Regions from separate parts of the Planctobacterium sp. AWH2_060 genome, predicted to be linked through region 3. Evidence: predicted binding sites of a transcription regulator. Region 3 holds the regulator's gene; each other region holds the start of a gene.
The links. The regulator sigma-54, encoded in region 3, starts transcription at its own class of promoters, with help from an activator protein. The targets are predictions, from matches to a motif close to GTTGGCACGNNNNTNGNNT.
Positions count from the first base shown of each region.

Region 1: glnA (glutamate--ammonia ligase) is a predicted target of sigma-54. The motif match lies at 2,118-2,136, and genes of this name have one in related genera.
Region 2: ACXAD8_RS08430 (FlgO family outer membrane protein) is a predicted target of sigma-54. The motif match lies at 3,763-3,781, and genes of this name have one in related genera.

Region 1 covers NZ_JBSWTG010000001.1:4,381,147-4,386,714, reverse strand. Annotated here, with positions in the region: gene typA (translational GTPase TypA) at 1-1,735, opposite strand, end outside; gene glnA (glutamate--ammonia ligase) at 2,227-3,636, shown strand; gene ACXAD8_RS18860 (DUF4124 domain-containing protein) at 3,768-4,295, shown strand; gene glnL (nitrogen regulation protein NR(II)) at 4,377-5,441, shown strand; gene glnG (nitrogen regulation protein NR(I)) at 5,438-5,568, shown strand, end outside.
Region 2 covers NZ_JBSWTG010000001.1:1,984,577-1,990,144, forward strand. Annotated here, with positions in the region: gene mnmC (bifunctional tRNA (5-methylaminomethyl-2-thiouridine)(34)-methyltransferase MnmC2/FAD-dependent 5-carboxymethylaminomethyl-2-thiouridine(34) oxidoreductase MnmC1) at 1-1,600, shown strand, start outside; gene ACXAD8_RS08420 (FlgO family outer membrane protein) at 1,602-2,339, opposite strand; gene ACXAD8_RS08425 (FlgO family outer membrane protein) at 2,354-3,031, opposite strand; gene ACXAD8_RS08430 (FlgO family outer membrane protein) at 3,042-3,710, opposite strand; gene kynU (kynureninase) at 3,877-5,109, opposite strand; gene ACXAD8_RS08440 (alpha/beta hydrolase family protein) at 5,109-5,568, opposite strand, start outside.
Region 3 covers NZ_JBSWTG010000001.1:4,503,359-4,508,926, forward strand. Annotated here, with positions in the region: gene mgtE (magnesium transporter) at 1-804, opposite strand, end outside; gene ACXAD8_RS19355 (HPr family phosphocarrier protein) at 1,164-1,439, opposite strand; gene rapZ (RNase adapter RapZ) at 1,436-2,281, opposite strand; gene ptsN (PTS IIA-like nitrogen regulatory protein PtsN) at 2,278-2,721, opposite strand; gene hpf (ribosome hibernation promoting factor) at 2,738-3,025, opposite strand; gene ACXAD8_RS19375 (RNA polymerase factor sigma-54) at 3,052-4,545, opposite strand; gene lptB (LPS export ABC transporter ATP-binding protein) at 4,617-5,342, opposite strand; gene lptA (lipopolysaccharide transport periplasmic protein LptA) at 5,372-5,568, opposite strand, start outside.

The sequences.
Region 1 (5,568 bases), 120 kb from region 3:
CAATAAACTCCAGAGCCTGTTCCAGAGACATGACGATTGGTGGTACCAGGTTTTGCGCTTCATCAGTACCAGAAGCTCGCACGTTAGTTAATTGCTTGCCTTTAAGTGCGTTTACTGTCAGGTCGTTATCACGGCTGTGAATACCAATCACCATGCCTTCGTAAACTTCGACACCGTGGCCGATAAACAGGCGTCCGCGATCCTGCAAATTAAACAGGGCGTTAGTCAGGGCCTTACCCGGCGCATTAGCAATCAATACACCGTTCTTACGCTGGCCAATGTTGCCACCTTTGTGAGGGCCATAATGATCAAATGTGTGGTACAACAAACCCGAACCTGAGGTCAGTGTCATAAATTCAGTCTGGAAACCAATCAAACCACGGCTTGGGATCACGAAGTCCATGCGCACACGGCCTTTACCATCCGGAGACATATCGGTTAACTCACCTTTACGCAGGCCGATTTGCTCCATGATTGAACCCTGGTGCTCTTCCTGACAGTCAATCGTCAGTGTTTCGAAAGGTTCTTGTAACTCTCCATCCACTTCCTTCAGGATTACCTCAGGACGCGATACAGCCAGTTCGTAACCTTCACGACGCATGTTTTCAATCAGGATACCCAGGTGTAATTCACCACGGCCGGATACCCGGAATTTATCAGGGTTGTCAGTTTCATTAACGCGCAATGCCACGTTGTGAACCAGCTCAGCTTTTAGGCGATCCAGAATATTTCGAGAAGTTACAAATTTACCTTCTTTACCGGAAAACGGTGAGGTATTAACCTGGAATGTCATGGTAACGGTAGGCTCATCAACCGACAGCGGAGGTAAAGCCTCGACCTTATTCACGTCACAGATGGTATCGGAAATTTTCAGTTCACCCAGTCCGGTTACCGCAATAATGTCACCAGCATAACCAGCGTCCACTTCATGACGCTGCAGGCCCATGTAGCCCAGTATCTGACCAACTTTACCATTGCGCTTTTTACCATCGGCGGTTATCACGGTAACTTGCTGATTAATTTTAACGCTACCACGAGTAACACGACCAACTCCGATTACGCCCACGTAGGAGTTGTAATCAAGCTGAGAAATTTGCATCTGAAGAGGACCGTCAATATCAGCCGCAGGTGGAGACACCTGATCGACGATAGTCTGAAACAGCGCGGTCATATCGGTTGCAGGCTGATCAGCATCCAAAGAGGCCCAGCCGTTAAGTGCAGAAGCGTAAACCACCTGGAAATCCAGCTGTTCGTCAGTAGCGCCCAGGTTGTCGAACAGGTCAAATACCTGATCCATAACCCAATCAGGACGTGCGCCTGGCTTGTCAATTTTGTTGATTACCACAATCGGCTTCAAACCCTGAGCAAAGGCTTTTTGGGTTACAAAGCGGGTTTGCGGCATTGGGCCTTCTTGCGCATCAACCAATAAAAGAACAGAGTCAGCCATTGACATTACACGCTCAACCTCTCCACCGAAGTCGGCGTGTCCGGGAGTGTCTACGATGTTAATACGGTAGTCGTTCCACTTGATTGCAGTGTTTTTCGCCAGGATAGTGATACCACGTTCTTTTTCGATGTCATTGGAGTCCATGACACGTTCTTCAGTTTCGCCCCGGCTTTCCAGGGTTCCTGACTGCTGCAGAAGTTTGTCTACCAGGGTAGTTTTACCGTGGTCAACGTGGGCGATGATGGCGATATTACGCAACTTTTCTATGGCTACCGGATTGGCTGTCATTTAATGATTTCTCTGTAACTTATTAAAACGATGGCGGACGTCATCGATAGCAAAAGTGCTCGGTTTTTAACCGGATGAAGTCAGCGAGGCGCGGATTTTACAGGGTTATCAGAAAATAAGCGATTGAAATCTAAACTTTCTTGAGAATATTCACTGGATTGTCACATTTACAGCCATAAGTTGTATATTTTGAACAATATTAAATTGTACCTTTGCACCATTTTGGAAATAGTCTAGTGTTTATGCAAACATTAGACGCACCAAAGCACCATTTTAGGGCGCACCGCACCACTGCAGTGCAACGCAGGTGCTTTAGAATGGTCAAAGATAACAGTGCGCATTTCTAACTCTATGTTTTATATCGATTTTTATTAATTATTAAGATGGCATGAAAATAGCTAAATACACAAGCTATAGATATACGTTATGATTTCAGGAATTTTTCAGGTGTTTCCTGACACCAACTATGACCTACTCAACCGGAGGACAATATGTCAGTAGAATCGGCTTTAGCCTTAATTGCAGAAAGTGAAGCAAAATTTGTTGATCTGAGATTTACCGATACAAAAGGTAAAGAGCAGCACGTTTCTATCCCTGCAGGGCTTATCGATGAAGACTTTTTTGAAGAAGGTAAAATGTTTGATGGCTCTTCAATTGCAGGCTGGAAAGGCATCAACGAATCAGACATGATTTTAATGCCGGACCCTGCTACTGCCGTATTAGACCCTTTCGCTGAAGAAGCTCAGGTAAACATTCGCTGTGGTATCGTTGAGCCTTCAACCATGCAAGGTTACGACAGAGATCCTCGCTCAATCGCTGCACGCGCAGAAGAATACCTTAAATCAACAGGTATTGGTGACACTGCATACTTTGGTCCGGAGCCAGAGTTCTTCCTGTTTGACGACATTCGTTTCCACACTGAAATGGGCGAGTCTTACTACATGATTGACTCTTCTGAAGCCAAGTGGAATTCAGGTGCAGAATTCGAAGGCGGTAACCTGGGTCACCGTCCTGGCGTTAAAGGCGGTTACTTCCCGGTACCTCCAGTAGATTCAGCCCATGACATTCGTACTGCCATGTGTTTGGTGATGGAAGAGATGGGCCTGAAAGTTGAAGCTCACCACCATGAAGTTGCCACAGCAGGCCAGAATGAAATCGCGTGTCAATTCAACTCAATTGTTGAAAAAGCTGACGAGATCCAAATCTACAAATATGTAGTTCACAATGTAGCTGATGCTTACGGTAAATCCGCTACCTTCATGCCTAAGCCTTTGGTAGGCGACAACGGATCTGGCATGCACTGCCACCAGTCTATCAGCAAAGATGGTCAAAACATCTTCGCCGGTGACAAGTACGGCGGTTTGTCTGAAGAAGCATTGTATTACATCGGTGGTATTATCAAACACGCTCGTGCTATTAATGCCTTCACAAACGCTTCAACTAACTCTTATAAGCGCTTGGTTCCTGGCTTCGAAGCCCCGGTAATGCTGGCCTACTCAGCCCGTAACCGTTCAGCTTCTATCCGTATTCCATACGTAACCAGTGCTAAAGCTCGCCGCATCGAAGTACGCTTCCCTGATCCAACTGGTAACCCGTACCTGGCCTTTACCGCTATGTTAATGGCTGGCCTTGATGGCATCAAAAACAAGATCCACCCCGGTGACGCCATGGACAAAGACTTGTATGACCTGCCAGCAGAAGAAGCAGCTGAAATCCCAACTGTTGCCAGTTCGCTGGAAATGGCATTAGAAGCTCTGGACAATGACCGTGACTTCCTGAAAGCCGGTGGCGTAATGAGCGACGATATGATCGACGCCTACATTGCACTTAAAGCTGCTGAAGTGGAAACCTTAAACATGACCACAGCACCAGTTGAGTTTGACATGTACTACAGCGTATAACGCGAGACATAGTTAATCTGGTAAGAACCCGCTTTTTAGCGGGTTTTTTTATGCTGTTTTGCGCAGTTACTATTGAGAAATAAGACTATCCGGGCAACACTTAAGCTAGTGCATTTTAAATATTCGGTACCATGACTAACAAGATTATCACTGCAGTGCTCTTATTCAGTCTCAGTCTGACTGCATTTGCTGCAACCAAGATCTATAAGGTTGTAAGAGCCGATGGCAGCGTGGTGTATACCGATAAACCTCCGGCAGGAGCAATAGAGTACAAGCTTGAAGTTAAACCCAACATTATACCAACACCAAACAAGCAAGCTAGCACCGGGACAACTCCGAGCAACTCCGCCCAGACTCAGGTAAGCAATTACCAGGTTCAAATTACCACCCCCAAAGATCAGGCCACAGTTCGAAACAATCAGGGCACTGTAACCATAGCAGCCTCAATATCCCCAGAAACCAAGGGCACATACAAGCTTTACATGAACGGGGAGTTTAAAGCGCAGCATTCATCTCCTCTGTTTGTATTGGAAGGGTTAGACAGAGGCGAATATCAAATAAAAATAGAACTTCTTGACCAGTCAGGCAAGCTACTTGCATCTTCTCCTATAAGCACCTTTTATCTACATAAAGCATCAGCATTAATTAATGCAAACTAGATAATTCAAGGGGTTACAAAGCAGCGCTTTTAATCCTCAATATTTTATTGCACTATAATAGTGCATCGCAGTTGTAAATTTATGAGTGAAGATATCAAACTTAATAACCTGCTGGATAATCTTTCTACAGCGATTTTGTTGCTTGACGAAAACATGCACATTCAATTTGCCAACCTTTCGTCAGAATCCTTGTTTGAGCATTCACGCAATCAACTAATTAACCACACCTTAACCGAGTTTCTGATCGGCGATTGCATCAAGATAGAGCGCTTTTATAGTGCACTGCACAACAGAGACAGTTTTTCTGAAAATGAGATCCAGCTGATATTTAAAGACGGACGGCACAGTCTGGCTTCGATGATAGTGACCTACTATGAATCCGAAGACCGAAAAATGCTGGCTCTTGAGATCAATCCAATAGATCAAATTAAAAAACTCAACCAGGAAAGCCATCAGTGGGCTGTTCAGCAAGCTTCCCGGGATCTGATCCGAGGCCTGGCACATGAAATAAAAAATCCACTTGGCGGAATTCGTGGCGCGGCACAACTACTCGAACGGGAACTACAAGACAGTAACCTTGCAGAATTTACACAATTAATTATCGAGCAATCGGACCGCTTAAGAAATCTGGTAGACAGGTTATTGGGGCCGAATAAGCCACCCAACTTTCAGTGGGTGAATGTACATCGGGTTATCGAAAAAATCAGAACCCTGTTAACCATCGAGCATGACAGCATTATCATTGAACGGGATTACGACCCTTCCATTCCGGATATGTATATCGACCAGGACATGTTGCAGCAGGCAATTCTTAATATCGCCCGCAACTCTGTTCAGGCGATGAATGGCAGCGGCACATTAAAGTTTTGTACTCGAATTCAACGCCAATCGACGATACATGGCACTCGCTTTCCACTGTGCGCTCAAATCAAAATTATCGACGATGGCCCCGGTATTCCGGAAACAATTAAAGACACCTTATTTTATCCCATGGTGTCTTCAAAGATAGATGGCACCGGGCTGGGTTTGTCGATCTCTCAGTCTTTGATTAACCATCACAAAGGGAAAATTGAAGTAGACAGTTGGCCTGGTCGAACAGAATTCACCATTTTAATTCCCATTGCTAAGAAGGAAGACATCAGATGAGTAATGCTCCTGTATGGATAGTTGATGATGACAGCTCTATTCGCTGGGTTCTACAAAAGGCATTGCAGGGAGCGAACATCGAATGTTTTAGCTTTGAAAATCCGGAAGACTTATTGCTGCAATTGGA
Region 2 (5,568 bases), 2.5 Mb from region 3:
AGATCTCTGGTTAGGTGATATTCTCGACACACTCCCCTCGATACAAACTTATCCAAACGGAATAATTGACGCCTGGTACCTGGACGGTTTTGCCCCCAGTAAAAACCCGGACATGTGGCAGGACGCGCTGTTTCAAAATATGGCTCGACTAAGCAAGCCCGATTGCACTTTTGCTACTTTTACGGCAGCAGGCATTGTAAAGCGCGGACTCAGAGAAAACGGGTTCATAGTCAAAAAAACCAAAGGCTTTGGCAGAAAACGGGATATGTTGATGGGCTATTTCGCGCCGCACGAAGCCCGCAACAATGCAGACGAAGCGATTCCGGAGCCTGTATTTCAGCGATCTTTGCGCGGCCCGTGGCAACGCACAGCTGGAGATAGAAGTATTCAGTCTGTCGCCATCATTGGTGGCGGTTTGGCCGGCGCTAATCTCGCGGTTGCTCTGCAATCACGAGGATTCAACACCTCGCTGTATTGCAAAGATAGTGACCTGGCCATGGCGGCTTCCGGCAATCATCAGGGAGGAATATACCCTTCGCTAAACGCCGACTTTTCCGTTCAGAGCCAGTTTTATTGTCATGCCTTTGATTACGCCAGACGATATTACGCTGCGTTAAATAACCAGGGATTTGGCTTTGGTCATGACTGGTGCGGGGTATTTTTTCCGGCCTTCAGCGACGAAGTGGCAAAACGACAAATCAAATTGCTGAACAACGACATCTGGCCCCAGGATTTGATACACAGCCTGACCTCAGAACAAGCGACGCAGAAGACAGGTTTGCCCATGCCATACTCAGGATTATTTATTCCTGAGGGAGGCTGGATACAGCCCAGGGAGCTGGTGCAGGCGCTCTGGCAAAAAGCCGCATCTTTAGGCGCGAACCTGCGGCTCAATCATCAGTTAACTCATATTCAGGCTGACGAAGATGGCTGGTTGATGCACTGGCACGACACTTCGCCTGTTCACGCAGATTGCGTTGTCTACGCTACAGGTTCAGACAGCCTTGCCTTACCGGAATTGGCCGATATCCCCTTTACAACGACTCGTGGCCAGGTTGAACACCTGGGTGAAACAGCAAACGCGCCAAAGCCACAAACGGTCATTTGCCACAAAGGTTATTACACCCCGTTTTACAAACAATTGCAGGCCATGGGGGCCACATTTGATAAAAGCTCACGTAATCATGATACGTCGCCGCAAGATACCTACAAAAACTTTGAGACAATTCGTTCCGCATTAGCACAATGTCATTGGGTGAGTGAACTACCTGAACCGGTTGAGCAGCGGGCGGCGGTAAGGCTGAGCTTGCCAGATCACAAGCCGGTGATGGGAACAGTACCCGATTTTTCAGCGCAAAGTACTCAATATCAGGAGCTTTATAAAGCCCGTCCATTGGAGCAATATCCAGCACCACAAGAAAGACAGAATCTGTACCTATTAACCGGACTGGGTTCTCATGGTTTATGCACCAGCCCACTGCTTGCAGAGGCATTGGCTTGCCAGCTCAGTGGCGAACCTTTGCCCCTTAGCAATGAATTACTGGACAGTGTCAGTCCCAACCGCTTCTTGATAAGAGGTTTAATCCGTCGCAAGATTTAATTTACTCTGCGCCCACCAAAATGTAATCAGGTGACAAAGAAGAAACAATAAAGTGTGGAATAAAGCCTTTGGTGGTGGCCACCGTAACTTTATCGAAAACATTGACGATACGAACATTGACTTCCACGCCACGTCCGCTGCGGTGCATTGTTCCGGTCAGAACATATTGCATGTCGCCCCTTGGGCCACTGCGTTCAAAAAACAGATCGCCATCTGGCGTCACTTTAATTTGGTCCATGGCTTTGAAATCGACAACCGCCAAACCATAACCCTGAAGTTCTGCAATAAAACTTTCAGCCAGACGATTGCCCAAAACAGACGGTGATTGCAACGCCTGATTAAACTCCACAAAGGAGGCAATAGCAATTCTGGAGTTAGGGGTAATGTGTTTGGTTTTTTGCAGCAAACTCATGGTCATTTGCTCTGCGTAATCACTCAGAGCTTTATGAGTGTAAGCAGGCTGGAAACTGTTTCTCGGCACAGGAATGATAGCGGTCACTTGCTGCTTTTCAGCAACCTGTTGAGATTCTGTGTGACCATCAGGATATTCAGCAACCCCATGGGCCACTTCGATTTCGGATTTATTCATCTTAGTGGCGGGCGCATCATCCTGATAAGGGTTTTCAATAACCTCGCCATCCTCGTTATCCGAAAACATTGACTGGAATCCAGCCATAGTGGACTCGCAGCCCGATAACAAGGCAAGTAATGCGATAACAGATACAGTGTGCAATTTCATCTTGCCCATCCCTCTTATCGACCCTGGATCAGGCCAATGCCATCGGTACGCTGCTCATCAGAAGGCAGCAAGGCTTCCACCACATAAAAAGGCACCAGCATTTGCGACGTCGCCACAACGGCTTTACTCTCCAGCCCCAGTATCCGGGCATTCACCAGGAAGCCTCCCTGGTGTTTGGTCATAGTACCGGTCAGAATATACTGCATCGGGACCTTGTGTTTAAGTTCCAGAAAATCACGGCTTAACAGAAAATCACCTGTCTCGGTAACCCGAATGTAATCCGTGGCCTTGAAGTCCAATACCGGAATCCGAAACTTGTGCAACTCATGAATAAATGACTCAGCAATCTGATAACCCAGCAGATTGGTTTGATTCAGGTCGCTGTCGGTTAAGGCAAAATGGGTCACTCCCACCGGGGTTTTATCAGTGACGTATTCCATGTTGGCAATGAGATCCTGCGCCATGTTTTGCACGTAATCACCAATGTGTTTATGCAGCGCTTTGCCCTGATAAATGGCATTGTCATTCTGATACATGGGTTCTTTGGTTATCGCACCAAAGCGATCGACTACCGGCTTGTCTGCGCCGTAAAGTTTTGGCGCTTCAGGTGGCTTCTCAGCTGTCAGCTGACTCAATTGAGCGCACCCGGTGACACATGCCAGCAACGTCGATATCAGAAAAATCTTTTTCATTTTGAGTTCCTCACTCACCCTCTGAGCGGTAAATTCTGCCACCGCGTGTTGTTACCTTTTCTGCCTGCCAAAACACATTGTCAGGAATGAAGCGAGTGGCAGCAGCCACTACATCTTTGCTATCTACGTGAATAATTCTGGCATTAGCAATGACGCCTTGCTCTGCTTTGGTCAGCGTGCCAGATAGATAAAAATCCACTTCGCGATGATTCTTGTATAGGTCATCGACATTTCTGCTAAAAACTCGATCACTTTTTTCTTCGATGATCAGATTATTAGTCGCTTTGTAGTCTTGAGCAATATAGCCGCGGCGCGCCAACTCGGTCATCATACCCTGCTCTAACTGATGTCCAAGCAAGCGCAGAGGCCCTTGTTGTTCAGAATCGGTTTGCATCATCTCTACCGGTACAAAAGTTGCCACAGCAAAGCGAAATTGCTCTTTGGGGAAGTTAGAAAATCGAAAAGTAGAAAATAACTGATCAGCCAGCTGCGCGGTGTGATAATCCACTTTAGTTTGCAGTTCGGCTTCAGTGACTTGCTGCCAAGGCTGAAGTTCAGCAACGTGATCCGAAGGAGTCAACACACAAGCTGTCAAAGAAGCCAGCATTAACGCCAGCCCCAATAATCGCAAGATCAGCCGTTCCGGCACAGATAAAAATTTGAAAGTTTTGTTGTTCATAATGGTTATTCTCAATTAACCGATTGACATAGACGCATCTCTGCATCAGCTAAAGCAAGAATAAGGCCAACAAAATTTTGACAGGATAAATTTCAAGGGGTCAGTCAAGGGGTCAGAGTTCTTGAAAACGTTTCAAGAACTCTGACCCCTTGAAAGTTTTGATGATTCAGGTGACCTTATTTTTCCTTTGAAATTCGGCATTGAGATAACTTTTTTCCGCCATAATCTGTTCGATTATGGTTACTGCTGTCCCTAATTGACGGTAACTGTTATACAGCGGCGCAAAACCAAATCGAATATAATTCGGTGCTCTGAAATCGGCAATAACCTTTGATTTTATCAATGCCTGACACAACCCCCAGGCATGCTCAAACTCAAAGCTGAGCTGACTGCCACGCTGTTCTGGCGATACTGGCGAGATACAACGCAATTCGGCACAGTCTGGTGATGCTGATAAAAGCGCCAAAAACACTTCTGTCATCTGCATGGATTTTTGTCTAATTTGTGCCATTGAAACCTGCTCATATACATCCAGTGCGGCATCTACAGCACTCATCGCAATAATGGGCGGTGTGCCGACTAGCAACTGTTGAGCATTGCTGGCGGCCTGATACTTAATATTAAACTCAAACCCGTTGGCATGGCCCATCCAACCGTAAAGAGGCTGTTGCATTGTTTTTTGATGACGTGATGCAACATAAGCGAACGCCGGAGCACCGGGTCCTCCATTGAGATATTTGTAAGTGCAGCCTAATGCAAAATCTACCTGCCACTCATCCAGAGCAACCGGCAATACTCCGGCCGAGTGTGCAAGGTCCACCACCACCAGCGCACCATGCTGATGTGCCTTTTGCGTCAAGGCTTCAATATCCAACTTTCGCCCTGTCCGAAAGTTAACTTCTGTCACCAGCAAAACTGCTGTTTCGTCATCAATTGCTTCAGCCAACAGCTGCTCATCCACTAATTGTAACTGGCACCGTTTCTCGCCGAGTAAATCCTCAAGTCCTTGCACCATGTATAGATCAGTTGGAAAATTATCCTTGGTTGAGACGACTTTATTGCGTCCCTTTTGCATGGACAAAGCTGCGGCCAATAATTTAAATAAATTAACTGAAATTGAGTCGCAACACACGGTTTGTCCCGGCGCGGCTCCAATCAATCTGGCAATGCGCTCACCGACTGTAACTGGCAAATCTATCCATTGATGTTTATTCCAACTACTTATTAAGTCTCTTCCCCATTGCTGTTCTGTCACTTCTCGGATGCGCTGCTGTGCGCTCAGGGGCATCATTCCCAAGGAATTACCATCAAGATAAATGACGCCTTCGGGTTGTAGGAATTCTTGTCGCAGGGAAGCCAATGGATCTTCGGCATCCAGGGTATTGAGATCAAAATTCATCAGTGCTCGTTTTGTAATGCTTGTTTTAGAGTGTCAATAATTGTCGGCCAAACTGTAGTGCCAGGGTGAATAAAATCAAAATGCCCAACATCTGTTACTTTTACAGGTTGAATACCTTTGAGACCATTAACCTGATCAACCGGCACAATTGCGTCATCGGTACTGTAAATTAGGTGGGTGTTAATATGCATGGGATGAAATTTTGGATTAGCGCTTTTATAAGCCTCTGGATTATCCTGGGGCATTCCCTCCATAAATTGCTCAGTGACTTGCTGACAACCGTTGTCCCCAGTTGCGTATGTATTCAGATCGGCAATTGCGGCAAGGCCTATTACGCCCTTTAAGTCAGTATTTCGCTGTGCAGCCAGTAGTCCCAAATGTCCACCGGCAGAGTGACCTAATAACAGCGTACTTTCCAGTTCAATGAGATCGGCATTCATCAAGTACTGAACTGCATTT
Region 3 (5,568 bases):
ACTCATCATCGAGTGTTCGGCATCTTCACGGATGATATCAACCACGTCATCAATGGTAATACGGCCAACTAATTGGTGATTGGCATCCACCACGGGAGCCGATAACCAGTTGTGGCGTTCGAACAACTTGGCCACTTCGGTTTCGTCCAGGTCTACTTTGATAACCTCGGGCTCTTCTTCCATGATTTCTTCAACACTGATCTCCGGGGCCGCAGTGATCAGGCTGGTTAGCGGCACTGTACCAATCAAACGATCATAGCGATTGGTGACGTACAGCATGTCAGTGTCGGGTGGCAGCTCTTGTTTTAATCTCAGGTAGCGCAGGATAACTTCTACACTGACTTCCGGACGCAGAGTGATGGTGTCGGTATTCATGATGAATCCCGCAGTACCTTCACCATAAGACAAAGCTTGCTCAGCACGGGCTCTGTCCATGCTGTCCATCGACTCAAGGACATCCTGAACCATTCTGTCTGGCAGACCATGCAGCATTTCTGCAAGGTCGTCGGTGTCCATGTCTTCCAGTGCATCGGCAAGCTTTTCGGGCACCATTTCCCGCATGATGCCATTACGCACATCTTCAGACAGTTCTTCTAAAACGTCGCCGTGATAGTCGGTGTCGATGAGTTTCCACAGCAGCGAACGATTGCGCACCGGGGTGGATTCAAGCAGTAGTGCCACATCCGCCGGGGGAATGCTGTGCAGCATTTTGCGTACGTGCACAAACAAGCCATTACTGAGGGCATCGTTAATGGCATCCAGTTGCGTGGTTACATATTCCTGTTCCAGTTTGTTTTGTTCCATTAGCACGCTCCTTTGAAGATAAGAGTCAGCTTAATGGTTGCCCTGTGAAAGTGAGCTGGCTGGATAAATGGAAACTTAGATGCGCAATTGAGAGCTGTGATAAGGGTGTAGAAAGCTGTACCGATCCCGGCTAAATCGTTAGTTTGCAGATTTAGGTAAGGTGTTCCCGGCACTAATCGACACTCCTTATTTATACGATGAACTGATTTCCATTAACAACCTGACGGTCCTATACAGATTAGCGTTCTGTATACTCAGGTCATTGGTATTGTTCGTTTATTATAGTTTATAGCAATAAGTGGCTGCTGGATATCTACTAATGAAACAAATCACAATCCAGGTTTAAATATTGTGAAACACTACTCAGCTTCGTTAAAGCGGGCGGAAAACAGAGCTGATACGGCTTCTAATGCTGGTTCAGCATCAGCGCCTTCACAAATGACTTTCACTTGTTTGTTTTGTGAGCCTTCCAACATCATCAATCCCAATACGCTGTCGGCAGAGGCACTTTTGCCATCTTTATGCAGCATAATGGTCGCGGAAAATGATGCGGCCAGCTTCACCAATTCGGTGGCGGCTCTGGCGTGAAGACCTAATTTATTGGTGATGGTTAGCGTTCGTTCTGCTTTATTCACTCGTCCAGATCTCGGTGTCTGATTTGTACGTCAGGGTGGGAAACTGAAAAATAGTTGGCCAGCGTTTCGGCAATAAACACTGAGCGGTGCTGACCACCGGTACAGCCTATGGCGACAGTAACATAACTGCGGTTGTTTCTTTCAAGGTGGGGTAGCCAGGTTTCTATCAGGTTTTGGAACTGTCCAACCACTTTATTTACTATGGGCTGTGCTGTCAGGTACTGTGCTACCGGCGCGTCTTTTCCTGAATAGGGTTTGAGTTCTGGTATCCAGTGTGGGTTGGGTAAAAAGCGAACATCAAAAACATAGTCTGCGTCTTTCGGAATACCATTTTTAAAGCCAAAGGACTCAAATACCAGCACCAGGCGTGAGGACTTCTTACCTAAAATTCGTTCCCGCACCAGCTCGGCCAATTGATGAATCGACAGTTTATCGGTATCAATATGCAGGTCTGCTCTTTCGTAGATCGGAACCAATAACTCTCGTTCCTTAACGATGGCATCTGCCAGGGAAATATTGTTTTTAGACAACGGATGCAGACGACGGGTTTCGCTGTAGCGTTTCACCAGAATATCATCACTGGCATCCAGGTAGATGATGGTGAGATCCGTTTTATTGGGCAGAAAATCGAGATTTTCAGTGAGCTGCTCGGGATCTTTAGGCAAGTTTCGCACGTCGATACTGACGGCAATCTGGTCGTATTCACTGACAACCGCGTGGGTCAGTGTTGGTAACATGCTAACCGGAAGGTTATCTACACAATAATAACCAAGATCTTCCAGTGCCCTCAATACCACAGACTTTCCTGAGCCGGACCGTCCGCTGATCACAATTAGTTTCATACCAGTGCTTCATATAATGCGTTGTCTGAATGGCAATTGCGAATTACTTTGGTGACCTCTTTGTCACTGAGTTTTTGAGCTATACGGGCGAGAGTTTGCAAGTGCCCCTCGGTTTGCTCAACGGGTACCAAAATCGCAAAAAATATATCAACAGGTTGATTGTCGATTGCGTCAAATTCTATACCAGGCGAGCAGGTGAGTACAATAGCCAAAGGACTACTCAGACCTTCAACCCGACCGTGGGGGATAGCAATGCCATTGCCGATGCCGGTGCTGCCCATCTTTTCGCGACAAAGCAGACTGTTCAGCACATCTTCTTCGGTCAGTTCGCTGAGTTTTTCGCTGGCGACTAAGCTGATGATTTGCAATGCGCGTTTTTTGCTGGTGATGGGGACTGCACAGCGCGTGCAGTCCTGAGAAAGGATGTCTTTGATTTCCATCCCTTATTAAACTCCCTTAATGGCTCTTGAGCTTTTCTTTATGCTTGATTACCTGCCTGTCGAGCTTGTCGATGAGGGAGTCGATGGCGGCGTACATGTCTCTGTGTTCAGAGGTGGCAAAAACCTCGCCACCGTCAAGGTGTAAAGTTGCTTCAGCTTTTTGATTGAGTTTTTCAACGTTTAAGATGACATATACATTGTTTATGTGATCAAAATGTCGTTCCAGCTTTGTGAATTTTGTATCGACATAATCGCGAAGAGAATCGGTGATTTCGACGTGATGACCTGATAAGTTTATTTGCATAATTGGTCGTCCTTCTGTAGGGAAGTCTATAACAGACTCTTACGTTGGTTAGATGGAGGAATCGAGAGTGATTCCCGGTATTTTGCAATGGTTCGCCGGGCTACCATAATGCCTTGGTCGGCTAACAATTGCGCAATTTTGCTATCACTCAGTGGCTTGGCTTGATTCTCAGCTGCCACCAATTTCTTAATCAATGCCCGGATGGCCGTGGAGGAACACTCACCACCATTTTCCGTGGCCACATGACTGGAAAAGAAGTATTTAAGCTCAAAAATACCCCGTGGCGTATGCATGTACTTTTGAGTGGTCACACGGGAAATTGTGGACTCGTGCATATCTACCATTTCAGCGACGTCGTTGAGTACCATGGGTTTCATCATTTCCGGACCATGCTCAAAGAAACCGTGTTGTTGCTGCACAATACAATTGGCAACTTTTAGCAAGGTTTCGTTGCGGCTTTCAATGCTTTTGATAAACCACTTGGCTTCCTGCATGTGTGAGCGAATAAACTGTCCATCAGCACTGTTTTTGCTGCCCCGACTCATGGCCGCGTACTGCTGATTAATATTCAGCTTAGGCACGGCATCGGGGTTGAGTTCCACAATCCAGCGACCGGATTTCTTCATCACTGATACATCAGGAATGACATAATCTGGCTCTTTATTGTTTAATGTGGCACCTGGATGAGGATTCAAGGTTTGCAGCAGTTTTAGCACTTCTTTTAACTGCTCTTCGCGCAGTTTTGATTTTCTGATCAGGGTGCGAAAATCCTTTGCCATCAGCAGATCGGAAAAGTCGCACAACAGTGATTTTGCTTCCTTCAACCAGGGGGTGTCATTGGGGTATTGTCCTAACTGAACCAGCAAACATTCTTGCGGAGTCAGTGAGCCTGAGCCCAGAGGATCGAAGTGCTGAATGCGTTTTCTGACACATTCTACTTCGTCCAGTTCAATTTCTTCGTCGTTGAGGCTTTCGAGAATTTCTTCTACCGACATCCTCAGATAGCCGGATTCGTCGATAGAATCGATGATCGCAAGCGCGATGGCTTCGTCGGTTTCACTGAAAGGGGTTAAATGCAATTGCCACAGCAAATGGTCCTGAATGGATTCGCTGGTTTCGCCCTGATATACCTGGTCGTCATCCGGACCCACTCCGCCTGATGAAGCGGGCGCTGAAGAGGCGCTGTAATATTCGTCCCAGGTGCTGTCTATGGGAAGCTCGTCTGGTAAGTCGTTTTTCTCCAGAGCATCGCTGGAGTCCATGCCATCGGAACCACTGAATTCGTTGTCGCTGTCGGCGCCATTCAATTCTGCTGATTTAGGCTCTTTTAATAACTCTAGCCCTTCATCGCTACTGGATTCGGTATTTTCATCCACTTCCAGCAGAGGGTTTGCGTCCAGCGCGTCCTGAATTTCTTGTTGCAGGTCGAGCGTCGACAGTTGCAGCAGGCGAATAGCTTGCTGCAATTGAGGGGTCATTGTTAGCTGTTGGCTAAATTTTAGTTGTAAAGACGGCTTCATTAAAAATGGTAGTTTCCGACTCCAGTGCTCAGGGTAATTGTGCCCCAATCAATAGATTATTGTTAGTGTTACTATAGCCTGAATTGCTCACCCAGGTATACATCTCTTACTTGCTGATTTGCTAAAACTGTTTCTGGTTCGCCTTCTGCGATTACCTGACCATGACTGACAATATAGGCCTGTTCACATACGTCCAGAGTTTCTCTTACATTGTGGTCAGTGATCAATACCCCAATTCCTCTGTCTCGCAAATGATGAATGATCTTCTTTATATCATTAACAGAAATTGGGTCAACGCCTGCGAAGGGTTCATCCAACAAAATAAATTGTGGATTGGCTGCCAAAGCGCGGGCAATTTCTACTCTGCGCCGCTCACCACCGGACAGACTCATTCCTAAATTATGTCGAATGTGATTTAAATTAAACTCATCCAGCAATTCGTCTGCCAGCTCTTCCCGTTGCTCATTGTCCAGTTCTTTGCGCATTTGCAAAATAGCCATCAGGTTTTGAAAAACACTGAGTTTTCTGAATATTGAAGATTCCTGTGGCAGGTAGCCAATGCCGTGTCGAGCGCGAACGTGCATGGGTTGTAGGGTTAGCTGATGCTGGTCGATGAAAATCTCGCCCTTGTCTAAAGGTACGAGACCCACAATCATATAAAAGGTGGTGGTTTTACCTGCGCCGTTAGGACCGAGCAAGCCGACTATCTGGCCGGTGCTGACTTCGATGCTGACATCGCGCACTACCTGACGACTTTTATAGGATTTTGCCAGATTATTCGCGTATAACGTGGGCACTGAAATGGTTTTCCTTGTTGGGTTGCGCGTTAATTTTTATCGTCGGTCTGAAAAACGGTAGTCACTCTTCCATCGGCTTCGTTACTACCTGCGATCAATTGTTCTTTCTCTAAATTAAAGCTGATCTTTTCACCTTTCACCATACTGGTGTCCTGATAAAGTTCTGCAGCACCATTTAGCTCTAAGGTGCGAAACTCGACCACGTAGCGGATTTCTTCGGCTTTGG